DNA from 4 places in the Priestia sp. TRN 1309 genome. Region 4 is predicted to be linked to each of the others. Evidence: riboswitches for the same ligand, from Rfam matches in the RefSeq annotation. Region 4 holds a riboswitch; each other region holds the start of a gene.
The links. Region 4 has a riboswitch for cobalamin ahead of ACRPLQ_RS07825 (cobyric acid synthase). Riboswitches for the same ligand answer to the same signal wherever they lie in the genome.
Positions count from the first base shown of each region.

Region 1: it holds a riboswitch for cobalamin, as region 4 does, so the genes downstream of both, metE (5-methyltetrahydropteroyltriglutamate--homocysteine S-methyltransferase) here and ACRPLQ_RS07825 (cobyric acid synthase) in region 4, are expected to answer to the same signal.
Region 2: it holds a riboswitch for cobalamin, as region 4 does, so the genes downstream of both, ACRPLQ_RS24435 (ribonucleoside-diphosphate reductase subunit alpha) here and ACRPLQ_RS07825 (cobyric acid synthase) in region 4, are expected to answer to the same signal.
Region 3: it holds a riboswitch for cobalamin, as region 4 does, so the genes downstream of both, ACRPLQ_RS09655 ((2Fe-2S) ferredoxin domain-containing protein) here and ACRPLQ_RS07825 (cobyric acid synthase) in region 4, are expected to answer to the same signal.

Region 1 is NZ_JBOZGM010000001.1:948,862-952,456, forward strand. Features, by position in the region: gene ACRPLQ_RS05010 (metallophosphoesterase family protein) at 1-438, shown strand, start outside; gene ACRPLQ_RS05015 (hypothetical protein) at 596-766, shown strand; gene ACRPLQ_RS05020 (hypothetical protein) at 1,025-1,276, shown strand; SAM riboswitch class I at 1,357-1,467, shown strand; cobalamin riboswitch at 1,547-1,735, shown strand; gene metE (5-methyltetrahydropteroyltriglutamate--homocysteine S-methyltransferase) at 1,886-3,595, shown strand, end outside.
Region 2 is NZ_JBOZGM010000009.1:16,506-20,100, forward strand. Features, by position in the region: gene ACRPLQ_RS24425 (o-succinylbenzoate--CoA ligase) at 1-406, shown strand, start outside; gene menC (o-succinylbenzoate synthase) at 410-1,513, shown strand; cobalamin riboswitch at 1,792-1,977, shown strand; gene ACRPLQ_RS24435 (ribonucleoside-diphosphate reductase subunit alpha) at 2,111-3,595, shown strand, end outside.
Region 3 is NZ_JBOZGM010000002.1:466,256-469,850, forward strand. Features, by position in the region: gene ACRPLQ_RS09645 (M42 family metallopeptidase) at 1-173, shown strand, start outside; gene ACRPLQ_RS09650 (hypothetical protein) at 526-684, shown strand; cobalamin riboswitch at 831-1,009, shown strand; cobalamin riboswitch at 1,128-1,307, shown strand; gene ACRPLQ_RS09655 ((2Fe-2S) ferredoxin domain-containing protein) at 1,409-1,789, shown strand; gene cobJ (precorrin-3B C(17)-methyltransferase) at 1,803-3,425, shown strand; gene ACRPLQ_RS09665 (sirohydrochlorin chelatase) at 3,443-3,595, shown strand, end outside.
Region 4 is NZ_JBOZGM010000002.1:96,677-100,271, forward strand. Features, by position in the region: gene ACRPLQ_RS07815 (APC family permease) at 1-340, shown strand, start outside; gene ACRPLQ_RS07820 (YdcF family protein) at 399-962, opposite strand; cobalamin riboswitch at 1,110-1,289, shown strand; gene ACRPLQ_RS07825 (cobyric acid synthase) at 1,382-2,908, shown strand; gene ACRPLQ_RS07830 (FecCD family ABC transporter permease) at 3,114-3,595, shown strand, end outside.

The sequences.
Region 1 (3,595 bases), on a different contig from region 4:
AATAAAATATATGGATTTACAGATAGAGAGCTGAATTATTTAGAGCAGCAGCTAGAGGATGCTCCTCGTAATACCGTTGTAGCCATGCATGCGCAGCCAAATATTGGCCGGTGGTCAGACCTGGGAGGTTTTCCTGTAACGACTCCTCAAAGTCAAGAATTTTTTGATTTAATTCAAGAACATCGCGTGAAAAAAGTGTTAGTCAGCCACGTGCATGCGTATGACGAGCAGTTTATTAGAAAAAACAGAAACGGGTCGTTTACGCTTGGAAGAGGTACTGATTTTGTATTATCAGGAGGCGCGGGTGCACCCCTTGATTTTGAACCGCCTTTAATTTTAAATAATTATAATTTTACGGAGTTTTTTGTTAGCCGGTACGACATTTTAGGACCTCTTCTTTGGAAGGATTTTGGACGACCTCGAAGAAGTTGTTTGTAAAAACAAGAAAGTAGAAAGCTAGGTTCAAAAAAAAGAGGCTGGGAAAAAAGGGTTTTAGGCGAAATGAAAAATGAACCACTAATCAAGCATCTTGATTAGTGGTTCATTTTTTTATTAGGGTAAACGTAGATTTCATGTGTATAGGTCTTTCTAGCAGGTGATTGGAGCACAAGACGAAGACTCCTGCGGGAAAAGCGGAACACGTGAGACCCCACAGGAGCTTATGCGACGAGGAGGCTCAGTGACCGCCCGCGGAAAGCGAAGTCTTGTACGGAAATCAACTGCGGTGTCACAAGCGATTCAGCTCATGTATCCCATTTGCCTTTAGATTGGATTCACTTGGTTATGTCTCAACCTCTTTTGGAAAACCGTACGAAACCTTGTAGCAGAAGGCCCAGTCAAGCGTTATAATAGATAGTGAATGATGATATATTCTCTATATTTGTCATATATTTGTATTACATATGTAATTGAAGAAAAATATTCACTTGATATACTGTTTAATGACTTAACTTTATCTTAACATTCACAGTGAAATGCGTGTTTATAGAGGCTTAAAACATACACAGCAAATGGAGGAGCTATCATGGCAAACGAAAAGATGCAAGAAGGACTCAATCGTTTTATTAAGGAAGATTTAAATGACCTTTTAGGTAGACTGTTCCCCCTAATGGACCGAGAATGTGCGGAAGAAAAGAGAATGCTTATCGAAACGGCGGTAGAGTACATCTATTCTTCAGGGTATCATCAAGGAGCAAAAGACTTGATCGAAACACATCGAAAAGATGATTACAAATTATTAAGGCAAAAATTAGCGTCAACGCCTCCTGAAAACTAATTTTTTTGAAATTTCTTTTGACAACATAAATGTAAGGTGTTAAGATGACTCTACATTCAAAATATTATAAACAATTAAAACTCTTATTGAGAGAGGCGGAGGGACTGGCCCTGTGAAGCCCGGCAACCATTTAACAATCTTGTTAAAAAGGTGCTACATCCTGCAAAGCGTACAGCTTTGAAAAATAAGAGAGGATTTCATAGATACTATGCCTCTCTATTCATGATAGAGAGGCTTTTTATTTTATGTGAATATGTTTTGAATGAACAATTTCATAGAAATGCATCAGGTGCTGTGTAACGAATGTACGCAGCTTAAAAGGGAAGACCGGTGAAAAGCCGGCGCGGTCCCGCCACTGTAATGGGGAGCAACTTATTAACCACTGTTTCATGTTGAAATGGGAAGGGATAGGAAGCGATGAACCTAAGTCAGGAGACCTGCCTGTTGTATGCACTTAAGCTCTACGGGATATAGAGAGGAGTGAGGAATACGTGTTGAGAAAAACAGGCTATCTCAACTTTAGTTAAGTATGCGTATCATCTCTCTTTTCATTTCGAAAAGGGAGATTTTTTAGTTTAGCGATAAAAAAATATATAGGGAGTGGAAAAAATGAGCAGTGTAAAAAGTTCAAATGTAGGTTATCCAAGAATTGGTGAAAAACGAGAATGGAAAAAAGCGCTTGAGCAGTTTTGGGCAGGAAAGCTAGAGAAAGATATCTTTCTTCAGGAAATTGAAGCTCTTCGTCTTGGGCATCTGAAAAAACAGCGTGACGCAGGAATTGAATTAATTCCAGTCGGCGATTTTAGCTTATACGATCACGTGTTAGATACAGCCGCTATGTTTGGTTTGGTGCCAAAGCGCTTTGAATATAGCGGAGGCCCGGTATCCCTTGAAACGTATTTTGACATCGCCCGAGGAACAAAAGGTGCGGTAGCCTCTACGATGACAAAATGGTTTAACACAAATTATCACTACATTGTACCCGAGCTTGAGGAATGTACGCCAGCACTTGTAGAAAATCGCCCGCTTCAATTTTACAAAGAAGCAAAACAAAAGCTGAATATCAAAGGCAAACCCGTTATTTTAGGTCCAGTAACATTTGTGAAGCTGTCAAAAGGATATAAAAAAAGTGAGTTTAAAAAAGTAGTTGAACAATTTGTTCCTCTTTATGCAACAATCTTAGCGGAGCTGCAGGCAGAAGGCGTGGAGTGGGTACAAATAGATGAGCCGGTTTTAGCTACAACGCTATCAAAAGAAGACCTGGCACTGTATAAAGAAGTCTATGAAGCTTTGAAAAAAGCGGCACCGAATGTAAAAGTCATTTTGCAGACGTATTTTGACAGCGTAGATTACTATAAAGAAGTAGTTGCTCTTCCTGTTCACGGAATTGGATTGGATTTTGTACATGACCGAGGCGAAAATCTCACGGCGCTTAATAAATATGGGTTTCCAACTGATAAAGTGCTGGCAGCAGGAGTGATTGACGGACGAAACATTTGGCGTGAAAACTTGGACGAACAGCTTTTAACAATCAGTGAAATTGAAGAAGCCGTATCAAAAGACCGTTTGATTCTGCAGCCTTCATCAAGTTTATTACATGTTCCTGTCACGGTGAAAAGCGAAAAAACCATTGAGCCAATTCTAAAAAACGCGCTGTCTTTTGCAGATGAAAAGCTAAAGGAAATCACGCTTTTAACAAAAGCGGTGCAGCAAGGAAAAGAAGCAATAGAAAAAGAAATAAGTGAAAGTAAACAGGCGATTCAAGCATTAAATGGATCATCTTTTCGAAACCATCAAGACGTGCAAAAAGAGCTGAAGCAGCTGCACAGCTATAAAGCACAGCGCCAAGCGTCGTTTGACGTACGTCAACGCGTTCAGCAAGAAGCGTTTCAACTGCCGCTTCTTCCAACGACAACAATTGGAAGCTTTCCGCAAACAAAAGAAGTGCGAAAAGAGCGTCTGAAGTGGCGTAAAGGAGAGTTAAGCGATGAAGCATATGAAGCGTACATTAACGCTGAAATCAAAAAATGGATTGAAATTCAAGAAGACATCGGCTTAGATGTCCTTGTGCACGGAGAGTTTGAGCGCACGGACATGGTTGAATACTTCGGTGAAAAATTAGGAGGTTTTCAGTTTACGAAGTTTGGCTGGGTGCAATCATACGGTTCTCGCTGCGTGAAGCCGCCGCTTATTTACGGAGATGTCTCGTACGAGCAGGCGATGACGATCAAAGAAACGGTCTACGCACAGTCTCTAACCAATAAGCCTGTTAAAGGAATGCTGACGGGGCCGATTACGATTTTAAACTGGTCATTTGTG
Region 2 (3,595 bases), on a different contig from region 4:
TGAAGCTACTAAAAAAGCCCTTCAACAAGGCTGGTTCTATACAGGAGATATCGGGAAAGTGGATGAAGAAGGCTTTCTATATGTATTAGACAGACGCTCGGACCTTATTATTTCAGGTGGAGAAAATGTATATCCAGCTGAAATTGAAAATGTTTTGTTGAAGCATCCCGCTGTTAAAGAGGCCGGTGTAACGGGAGTAGCCGATGGAAAATGGGGACAAGTTCCTGCAGCATGCATTGTTATAAACGAAGACGTTTCAGATGAAGAGTTATCTTTACACATTCAACAATTTTTAGCAAAGTACAAACTTCCAAAGTATTTCGTTCGAGTAGAGGAGCTGCCGCGAACGGCCTCTAATAAAATCATACGCCGGAAGCTATCATCGTTCATACAGAAAGGAATTTAATCGATGATTATCAAAAAAGTACATCTTTATAAAATTGACATGAAGCTTCTTTCTCCTTTTTCAACAAGCTATGGTACGGTCCAGGATCGAGAATTGATTTTGCTTGAAGTAGAAGATGAAAAAGGATTTACAGGATGGGGAGAAGTCGTTGCTTTTTCATCTCCTTGGTATACGGAAGAAACGATTCAGACATGTTTTCATATGTTAGACGATTTTTTAATTCCTTCGCTTCTTCACCAGCAGCTTCAAAAACCAGAGGATGTTCAAAAGTTATTCAAACCTCTAAAGCGGAACAACATGGCTAAAGCAGCTTTGGACTGTGCTGTATGGGATTTGTATGCAAAGCGCCAAAATAAGCCCTTAGCTGAAGTAATTGGCGGAATAAGGCCTGCTGTAGAAGCTGGAGTGGTAGTTGGCTTAAATGATATTTCCATCATGAAAGAACAAATAAAGACTTATATGAAAGATGGTTATAAGCGCTTTAAAGTGAAAATTAAGCCAGGCGCTGACTATGAGCTACTGAAACAAATTCGAGATGAATTTCCAAGCATTCCTCTTATGGCTGATGCCAATTCAGCCTATACGTTAAGCGATAGTGATTCATTGAAAAAACTAGATGAATTGAATTTAATGATGATCGAACAGCCGTTAAGTTCGGATGATATCCTTGATCATCGATTATTACAAAAGCAAATGAAGACGCCGATTTGCTTAGATGAAAGTATTGTGAGCTATGAAGATGCACGTCATGCAATCGAACAAAAAAGCTGCAAGATTATCAATGTGAAAATCGGTCGAGTTGGCGGAATGTCTGTAGCAAAAAAAATTCATGATTTATGCGCCCTACATGGTGTAAGGCTTTGGGTTGGCGGAATGTTAGAAGCCGGGATTTCACGAGCTCATAACATCGCCCTTGCCACACTGCCTTCTTTCACGATACCAGGTGACATTTCTGCGTCGTCTCGCTATTGGGAAAAAGATATTATTAAGCCCGAAGTAGAGGTAGAAGCCGGAGTAATAAAGGTGAAGGAAAAACCGGGGATCGGATACGATATTGATAAAAAGTTTATCAAAACAATCACAGCATTTGAAAAAGAATACAAATAATTAAAAACCGTTTTTTATGAAAAACGGTTTTTTTATTGATGTTGGCAATGTTTAGTAGAAAAATAGGACAAATTTTTTAAAAAGAGCACATTGTTCCATCAAGCGTGTCAAAACATGTTATGATGGAGTAGTTTGATGAAAAAAGTCGAAGGATTTTATCGTAAAAAACAAAATTATTTTTGAAAATAGGTTGATAGTTTTCTAAGTTGTCCTATATAATGTGTTTATAACATAACACAATATGTTGTTTGTTAAACAATAATAAAATACTATATTTTGTGTTTTCCAGTGAAAAAGGTGTCTGATAAAAAGACTTAAAAGGGAATTTGGTGAAAATCCAAAGCTGTCCCCGCAACTGTGAATGCTGATGAAATAAGGAGATCCACTGTGAGTAAACATCATGGGAAGGCCTTAAAGTAAAAAGAAGCATAAGTCAGGAGACCTGCCTTTTTTATGTCGTTTTATCTTCTTCGGGAGGTGAGAGGGTAGAGCGAGGATTGAGAAAAGACTTAGTGTCTTCTTCTATCTTCGTTCTATTCGCTCACCGAGGTACGGTGAGCGATTTTTTATTTTGAAGTGAAGAGAGGAGCCATATTTATGGTGAATACATTAAAGCCTACAATTCTACATGAATTAACTGCATATATTGAACGTTTAAAAAAAGAATTTACGCAACTTGATTTTTCTTTGTATGAGGAAAAGGTTATTCAAACTGTTACAGTAAAGGAAAATATGACGGACGAAAAGGTTGCAAACGTACTAATTTTGGCAGCCCTAGAGCGTATTTCAATGGAAGAACCAGATTGGACGTACGTGGCGGCAGACGTCTACTTAAACGAACTATATCGAAAAGCAGCGGACAACCGAGGTTATGATAAAAAAGAGAAGTACGGTTCGTTTTATCAGCTTATTCAAGAACTAACAAAAATCGGCATTTATAATAAACAGCTATTAAAAACATATACAGAAGAAGAAATTAATGAAATTGCTTCAGTCATTATTCCTGAACGCGATCGTTTATTTACATACATTGGATTGCTGACATTAGCAGATCGCTATTTAGCGACATCACATGATAAGCGTGTATACGAATTACCGCAAGAACGTTTTCTTATCATTGCTATGACGCTGATGTCTCAAGAAAAGAAAGAAAATCGAACAGCATTAGTAAAAGAAGCGTACTGGGCGCTTTCTAGTCTATATATGACGGTTGCCACACCAACACTCTCAAACGCAGGAAAGAGCTACGGACAGCTATCTAGCTGCTTTATTGATACGATTGATGACAGCTTACGCGGTATTTATGATAGCAATACAGATTTGGCCACGCTTAGTAAAAATGGAGGCGGAATTGGTGTCTACCTCGGTCATATTAGAAGCCGAGGAAGTGATATAAAAGGTTTTAAAGGCGTATCATCAGGAACAATTCCATGGATGAAACAGCTAAATAATACGGCTGTAAGTGTCGATCAGCTAGGTCAACGACAAGGAGCTATTGCCGTATATTTAGACGTTTGGCATAAAGACATTTTTTCATTCTTAGACGCGCGTTTGAACAATGGTGATGAACGCCAGCGCACGCATGATTTATTCACTGGCGTATGTTTGCCAGATTTGTTTATGGAAAAAGTAGAAGCACGTGAAGACTGGCACTTATTCGATCCTCACGAAGTTCGTACGCTGATGGGCTACTCGTTAGAAGATTTTTATGATGAAGAAGAAGGCAGCGGTTCGTTCCGCACTCGTTACGCTGAGTGTGTAAACAATGAACAGCTTTCAAGAGAAACAGTGCCTGCTATTGAGATCTTCAAGCGCATTATGCTTTCGCAGCTTGAAACCGGAACTCCTTATATGTTCTATCGTGATACGGTTAACCGAGCTAATCAAAACCGACACGCGGGCATGATTTACTGCAGTAACTTATGTACAGAAATCACGCAAAACCAAAGTACAACGGTCGTAACAGAGGAAATTACGGAAGACGGAAAAATTATTATTACAAAGAATCCGGGCGATTTTGTTGTATGTAATCTTTCTTCTATTAACTTAGCGAGAGCCGTAACTGAAGATGTACTTGAACGT
Region 3 (3,595 bases), 370 kb from region 4:
TTTACGGATCAGATGCTTCTGCTGCTATTCGTGCCGGGCATGACATCGTACACGGCTTAATTGGTCCAGGAATTGATTCTTCTCATGCGTTTGAGAGAACGCATCAAGATTCATTAAACCATACGTACAAGCTTCTTTACCACTATGTGCAATCGAACATGGTTCTGCTTTAAGAAAGGAATATTTAATTAGTGTATTTTTATGCAAAACAAAGAGCAGGACGGGACTGTGATGTCTGTACTTTCCTTTCCTAAAAAAGAAGCCGGCTGTCCGGCTTCTTTTTTTAATAAATACTATATATTTTTTTACTGGTGAAGCAACAGTTGGTAAAAAAAGCACCTTTTTTAAAGAGGTATAATACGGCTTAAACCTTTTGTACATTTTGTTCATTTACAGAAGTTAAAATGTTTTTAAATTTTTAAAAGTTTCTTGTGACAAGTTTTGTAGAATGGGTTTTCAAAAGGATAGGGTTTCGTCATAATGTGGATATAGCGATCACTACAATAATCGGAGGCGAATCTTTTCATGTGGGTACTGACGGTATATGCTGGAAAAGAAATGAAAATGTTTGAATTTGAAACTGAAACGCAGGCGAGAGAAGCTTTTGCAAAAACAAATGGCTGTAAAGTTCTTTCAGAAGTCGTGTATTATAATGATCCTCATTTAACATTAGTAGCTATATAATGAAAAAACAAGAGCTGACTTTATGCTCTTGTTTTTTTATAGCTTCTTGTATCTTACGAAAAGAATAGAGTTGAAATAAAAAAAAATGTACGCTATGATATGGTAGTTACTTCTATTATTCTGATAGTTTAAAAGGTTCATATATATCAAACAGCAACAGTAAAGATGCCAAGAAGGCTTAATAGGGAAACTGGTGAAAGACCAGTACTGCCCCCGCAACTGTAAGTGTGGACGAACGAGTATAACCACTGTGGAAAAATCACGGGAAGGTTCTCAAGTAGAATGATACACAAGTCAGGAGACCTGTCTTTATTGTGAAGTTTCTATTTCTCCGGGGAGCGGGAAGGGAAACGTTGGCTTAAAGTGGCATTCGTGTACACTTTTATTCTGACGTTTTACCCGCTCGCATATTAGCGAAGCGGGTTTTTCTCGTAGCACAAAACTACATATCGTGCAAAAAAGGTGCGCAATGTTCACATTGCGTTAAATGGGAAGTCTGGTGTGAAGCCAGCGCGGTACCCGCCACTGTGAAGAGGAGCTGATTGCATATGCCACTGTATTCGGGAAGGCGCAATCAAGTGATGAATCGAAGTCAGGAAACCAGCCTTTTTCTAATGCGAAGCTTACCCTACGGGATATAGGTGGAAGTGCAAAAACTTAGTTTGAATTTTTCTGCGCCTCTATCATTGATAGAGGCGTTTTTTTAGTAAAGGAGCGAATAAGTGTGACGACGTGGAACTTAAATGGAACAAAACATCACGTATTGATTTGTAATGGAAGCAGCTGTATGAGAAAAGGTGGAGAAGAAGCCACGCAAGCTATTCGAAATAAAGTGACTGAACTGAATCTAGATGAAGCGGTTCACACAACCCGTACGCGCTGTAACGGAAGATGCAAAGATGCTCCTGTAGCTATCGTGTACCCTTCAGGAGATTGGTACAAGCAGGTCACTGAAAACGTAGCTCATCGAATTGTTGAAGAACATTTAGCAGGAGGCTGCAGTATAAAGGAATCACTTATTTATGAATATGATCAAAACGGTTTTGTTTCTCCGGAAAAGAGTGACTCCATAGAAGGAATTGACAAAGTAAAAAGTAACGCATAAAGGAGGAGCTAGCATGAAAGGTAAACTGTTAGTTATTGGATTCGGCCCAGGAAGCTTTGAACATATTACACAGCGAGCAAGAGAAGCCATTCAAGAAAGTGATATGATCATTGGTTATAAAACCTATGTGGAATTAATTCAAGGACTATTAACGAATCAGCAAATTATTAGTACAGGAATGACCGAAGAAGTAAGCCGTGCACAAGAAGCCGTAAAGCAAGCTGAAGCGGGAAAAACCGTGGCGGTCATTTCAAGCGGAGATGCAGGAGTATACGGAATGGCCGGCCTTGTGTATGAAGTGTTGATTGAAAAAGGATGGAAAAAAGAAACGGGCGTAGAGCTGGAAGTGATTCCTGGCATTTCGGCTATTAATTCATGCGCATCCCTCCTTGGGGCGCCCGTGATGCATGATGCCTGTACGATTAGTTTAAGTGACCACCTTACGCCTTGGGAGTTAATCGAAAAACGAATCGAAGCAGCTGCACAAGCAGATTTTGTAGTAGCTTTTTATAATCCGAAAAGCGGAAGACGCACAAGACAAATTGTGGAAGCGCAAAGGATTTTATTAAAATACCGTTCCCCCGATACGCCTGTTGGTCTTGTGAAAAGCGCTTATCGTGACCGTGAAGAAGTGGTAATGACCAATTTAAAAGACATGTTAAATCATGAAATAGGCATGCTGACTACCGTTGTTGTCGGAAATTCATCTACGTTCTTTTACGATGACTTAATGATTACACCGCGCGGGTATCAGCGTAAATATACCCTCAACCAAACAGAGCAGCCGCTAAGACCGCATCAGCGACTTCGAAAAGAAGCAGAACCATGGGCTCTTGATCAAGAGGAGACTGTAAAGCAAACGGCTTCAGCTATTGAAGATGTTCAGAACACAAAAGAAGAAAAAGCAGCTTCACGAGCTCTGGCAGAAGAAGCGCTTCAAGCAATTTTAGGTGAAACTACTTCACCGGTCGTACACCAGCCAATTGAGTCTATTTTTGAAGTGGCAGTTAGTCCAGGGCTTGCAAATAAGAAGTTTACGCCCGTTCAAATGACAACACTAGCAGAAGTTGTTGGTGAAAAAGGTACGATGGAGTATACGCCTGACCATCAAATCAAACTGCAAATTCCAACGGCTCAGCCAGATGTGATTATTAAAAAGCTCCAATCAGCTTCCTTTTTACTATCTCCAGTCGGAGACGTGTTTACAATTAAAGCGTGTGATTTTTGTGATGGAGAAAAAAGTGACGCCATCCCGCATACGGAACAATTACAAAAGCGTCTCGGTGGAATGGACATGCCAAAAGAGCTGAAGCTTGGTATTAATGGATGCGGTATGGCCTGTTACGGTGCTGTTCAAGAAGATATCGGCATTGTCTACAGAAAAGGTGCGTTTGACTTATTTTTAGGGGCTAAAACGGTTGGACGAAACGCCCATTCAGGTCAAATTGTGGCGGAAGGCATAGCGCCCGATGACATTGTTGAAATAGTGGAGAACATTGTCCATGAATATAAAGAAAAAGGTCATCCAAATGAGCGGTTTCATAAATTCTTTAAGCGTGTGAAGAATGTTTATGGATTCGACTATCAAGATATAACACCAAAAATAAAAGTAGAACCAGCTCCGTGTGGAGATTAAAAATGGGAGGGCATTATATGAAATCAGTTTTATTTGTCGGTCATGGAAGTAGAGATCCTGAAGGGAACGATCAAATTCGCGAGTTTATCTCGACTATGAAGCATGATTGGGACCCATCTATTTTAGTAGAAACGTGTTTTCTAGAGTTTGAACGTCCGAATGTAAGTCAA
Region 4 (3,595 bases):
GTCATTTATCTTCTGTTCATACATCGTATATTGGTCAGGATGGACGACAATTTCTTGGCTTCTAGGATCACAGCTTCTAATGGTTGTTATCTACGTAGCATTTAAGAAATACGTACCAACTGACGTTGTAAAATTTGCACAGCAGCTTAAATCTGCTTGGTGGCTAGTTGCTTATTATATTATTATGCTTGTTATCTCTTACCTAGGCTCATTTGGTGGAGGACAAGGTGTGCTAAGCAACCCGCTTGACTTAATTTTAATTGCTCTTGTTTCAATCGGTATTTTCTACTGGGCGAAATACACGGGTTTGCCAAAAGCAGTTATCGATACGGATGATTAATAAAAAACACGGCATGAATTCATGCCGTGTTTTTCGTTTGTATAGGGGTGTACTCTATTTATTTATCAAACAGCCACGTTTTTAAGATAGCAGCATACTCACGAAAGTAGGATTGAAGTTTAATTGAATTTGGTGTCTTTGCACCTAAAGGATAAACGTCAAAACCTTGACGCTTGGCAATAATAGAGGCGCGAAATAAATGAAAATCACTGCTAACAAGCACGACTTTTTTGTGTTGAATATCAACTTTCTTTTTAGTGAAAGTGAAATTCTCAAAAGTAGAAGTTGACTGATCCTCTTTTATCATTCGATTCTTTTTAATTCCTTCTTTTCGTAGAAAACGATAGGCTGCTTCTGCTTCAGAAATTTCTTCATCGGATCCTTTTCCACCCGTTACGATAACTTTTGTTTGTTTATGAGTCTTTAAATAAGATAAAGCCGTTTTTGCTCGTTCTTTTAAACTAGGAGACATTTGATCTCCGTCTACTTTCGAACCTAAAATGAGCACATAATCTGCTTTTTGCGGAACAGGCTGATGAGCGGTTTGATACATACAAAAAGACATGATTGCTATGTAAAGAACAAGCAAACTAATAAAGATATAAATGATTTTTTTCTTCAACTACGAGCACCTTCCTAGCTATTTCATAAGATGTTTGGAAAATAATTGTTATTATAGCATACGAGACCCAAATAAGTATAAACACAGTAATATATAATAATAGAAGAAAATCGTTATTGTGAATGGTTATAAAATTCGTTACAATAAAGAATAAATGATTTTAAAAGTGCCTCTAAGGAGGATAATAGGGAAATCGGTGTAAATCCGGTGCAGCCCCCGCTACTGTAAATGTGGATGAACCTGCAAAGACCCACTAGTCAAACTAGGAAGGATGCAGAAGTAAAATGAAGCATAAGCCAGGAGACCTGCTTTTAAAAACCCCTTATTTTTCGGTGGGAGAAATAAGTCAAGACAATGTGTTAATGAGCGCATGACCAAACCTTGACTTTTACAGTTAAGGTTTTTTTATGTGATAGGGAGTGGAAAAAGTGAAAAAAGGAAAACCTCTTATGATTCAAGGAACGCACTCAGACGCTGGAAAGAGCATGATTGCTACAGCGTTTTGCCGTATTTTTAAAGAAGACGGCTATCAAACTGCACCGTTTAAATCGCAAAATATGGCGCTTAATTCATACATTACAATGGATGGAAAAGAAATTGGAAGAGCGCAAGGAATTCAAGCTGAAGCGGCTGGAGTAGAAGCAACAACCAATATGAATCCTATTTTAATTAAACCAACTCGTGATCATGAATCTCAAATTGTCGTTCATGGAAAGCCGCTTCGTAATATGTTTGCTTTTCAGTATCGGCAAGAATTTTTTAATGAAGGTTTGAACGTTATCACGGAGTCTTATAAAGAGCTTGCCAATCATTATGATCGAATTGTGATTGAAGGTGCTGGAAGTCCTGCTGAAGTGAATTTGAACGATCGGGAACTGGTAAATATGCGCGTAGCAAAGATAGCCCAAGCCCCTGTTGTGTTAGTAGGAGACATTGATAAAGGAGGGGTTTTTGCGAGTCTGGTGGGTACTCTTCAATTGCTTCCAGATGAACATAAACCTAGAGTAATTGGAGTGTTAATCAATAAATTCCGAGGAGACTTAGAGCTTTTAAAACCGGGGTTGAAGTGGTTTGAAGAATACACGGGAGTTCCGGTACTAGGAGTGATTCCTTATATGCACGACGTGGAACTTGACGCTGAAGATTCGCTATCACTCAGAAATTACTCAACGCTTGTGAATCCGTTAAAAGAAATCGATATTGCGGTTATCTCGTATCCTCGCATCTCAAATTTTACAGACATTGATCCTCTAAGCTTAGAAGAAGACTGTCATGTGAGACTTGTAACCAAGCCATCACAACTAGGTACGCCTGATTTAATTGTTTTACCAGGAAGCAAAAATACGATTGAAGATGCGCAGTTTTTACAAGAAAGCGGCCTGGCTCTAGCCATTAATCAAGTCTTGAACGCAACGAACGCTCACGTTATTGGCATCTGCGGGGGATATCAAATGTTAGGCGAGACAATTACGGACCCCGATGCAGTAGAGTCCCGGATTGAATCTATTAAAGGGCTGGGTTTGCTTCCAGTGGAAACCGTTATGACAACCAGCAAAAAAACAGAAAGAGTTTCTGGATATGTTCAGTTAGAGAGTGAGAAGGTTTCGATTGAAGGCTATGAAATTCATATGGGAAAGACGGTTTCTAAAAGCATGACGAAAGCCTTTGCGGTGGTAGATGATCAAAAAGAAGGAACGGTTAAAGACAACATCATTGGCACGTATGTTCATGATGTGTTTCATAACGATGCTTTGCGCAGAGCTTTGCTTAATCAAATTCGTAAACATAAAAAATTGCCGCCTATTACGGATACATTCAACAGTCGCCTGCAAAAAGAGGAGTCTTTTTCAAAAGCAGCAGCATATGTGAGAGAAGCTATAGATATGGAAAAGCTGTATCATTTAATAGACAACTATAAAAGCCCGGAGCAAGCACAAAAAGTGTAGCTTGTAGAGGTTTTCGCTTGTTTTTTCACCGAGAACTTTAGTACGCTATTCTACGTTGCCTAGTTCAACAGTCTAGCACTCGTAACAAATAAAAGATGATTGTTTCCAATACTATGTAGGATGGAAACATGGTTTATGGACAGGAAAATGAATGGTTAATGTAATGTAAAACATCACGCCTCGTTTCCTAGAGGAGCTGAAAGTATTGATTTTTAAACGTATTTTTTTAAACAAAGCATCTATTTTATACATAGTCAGTTTATTTATTGTATGTACTTCGGTGATTATGGGAGTATTTATTGGTACAGTTTCGTTAACCGTAGGAGATACAATCAAAATTATTATTGGCCACCTTACCGGACTATCCTTATATCACGGTCCGGAAAACATGGATTTAATCATTTGGCAAATTCGTTTTCCAAGAGTACTGGTGGCATTTTTAGTAGGAGCTTCGCTTTCAATAGCAGGGGCTGCCTTTCAAGGGCTATTAAGAAACTCTCTTGCGGATCCTTACACGATCGGAGTTTCCTCAGGTGCAACCCTTGGCTCTGTCATGGCAATTTATTTTCACTGGAGTATTTTTGGTTTGTCTATCTTCACGCTGCCTGTAGTCGGCATCGTATCTGGTTTTATTACTCTTCTTTTAGTTTTTGGTATTACGAAACTCGCAAGCGGCAATTTGGCCAA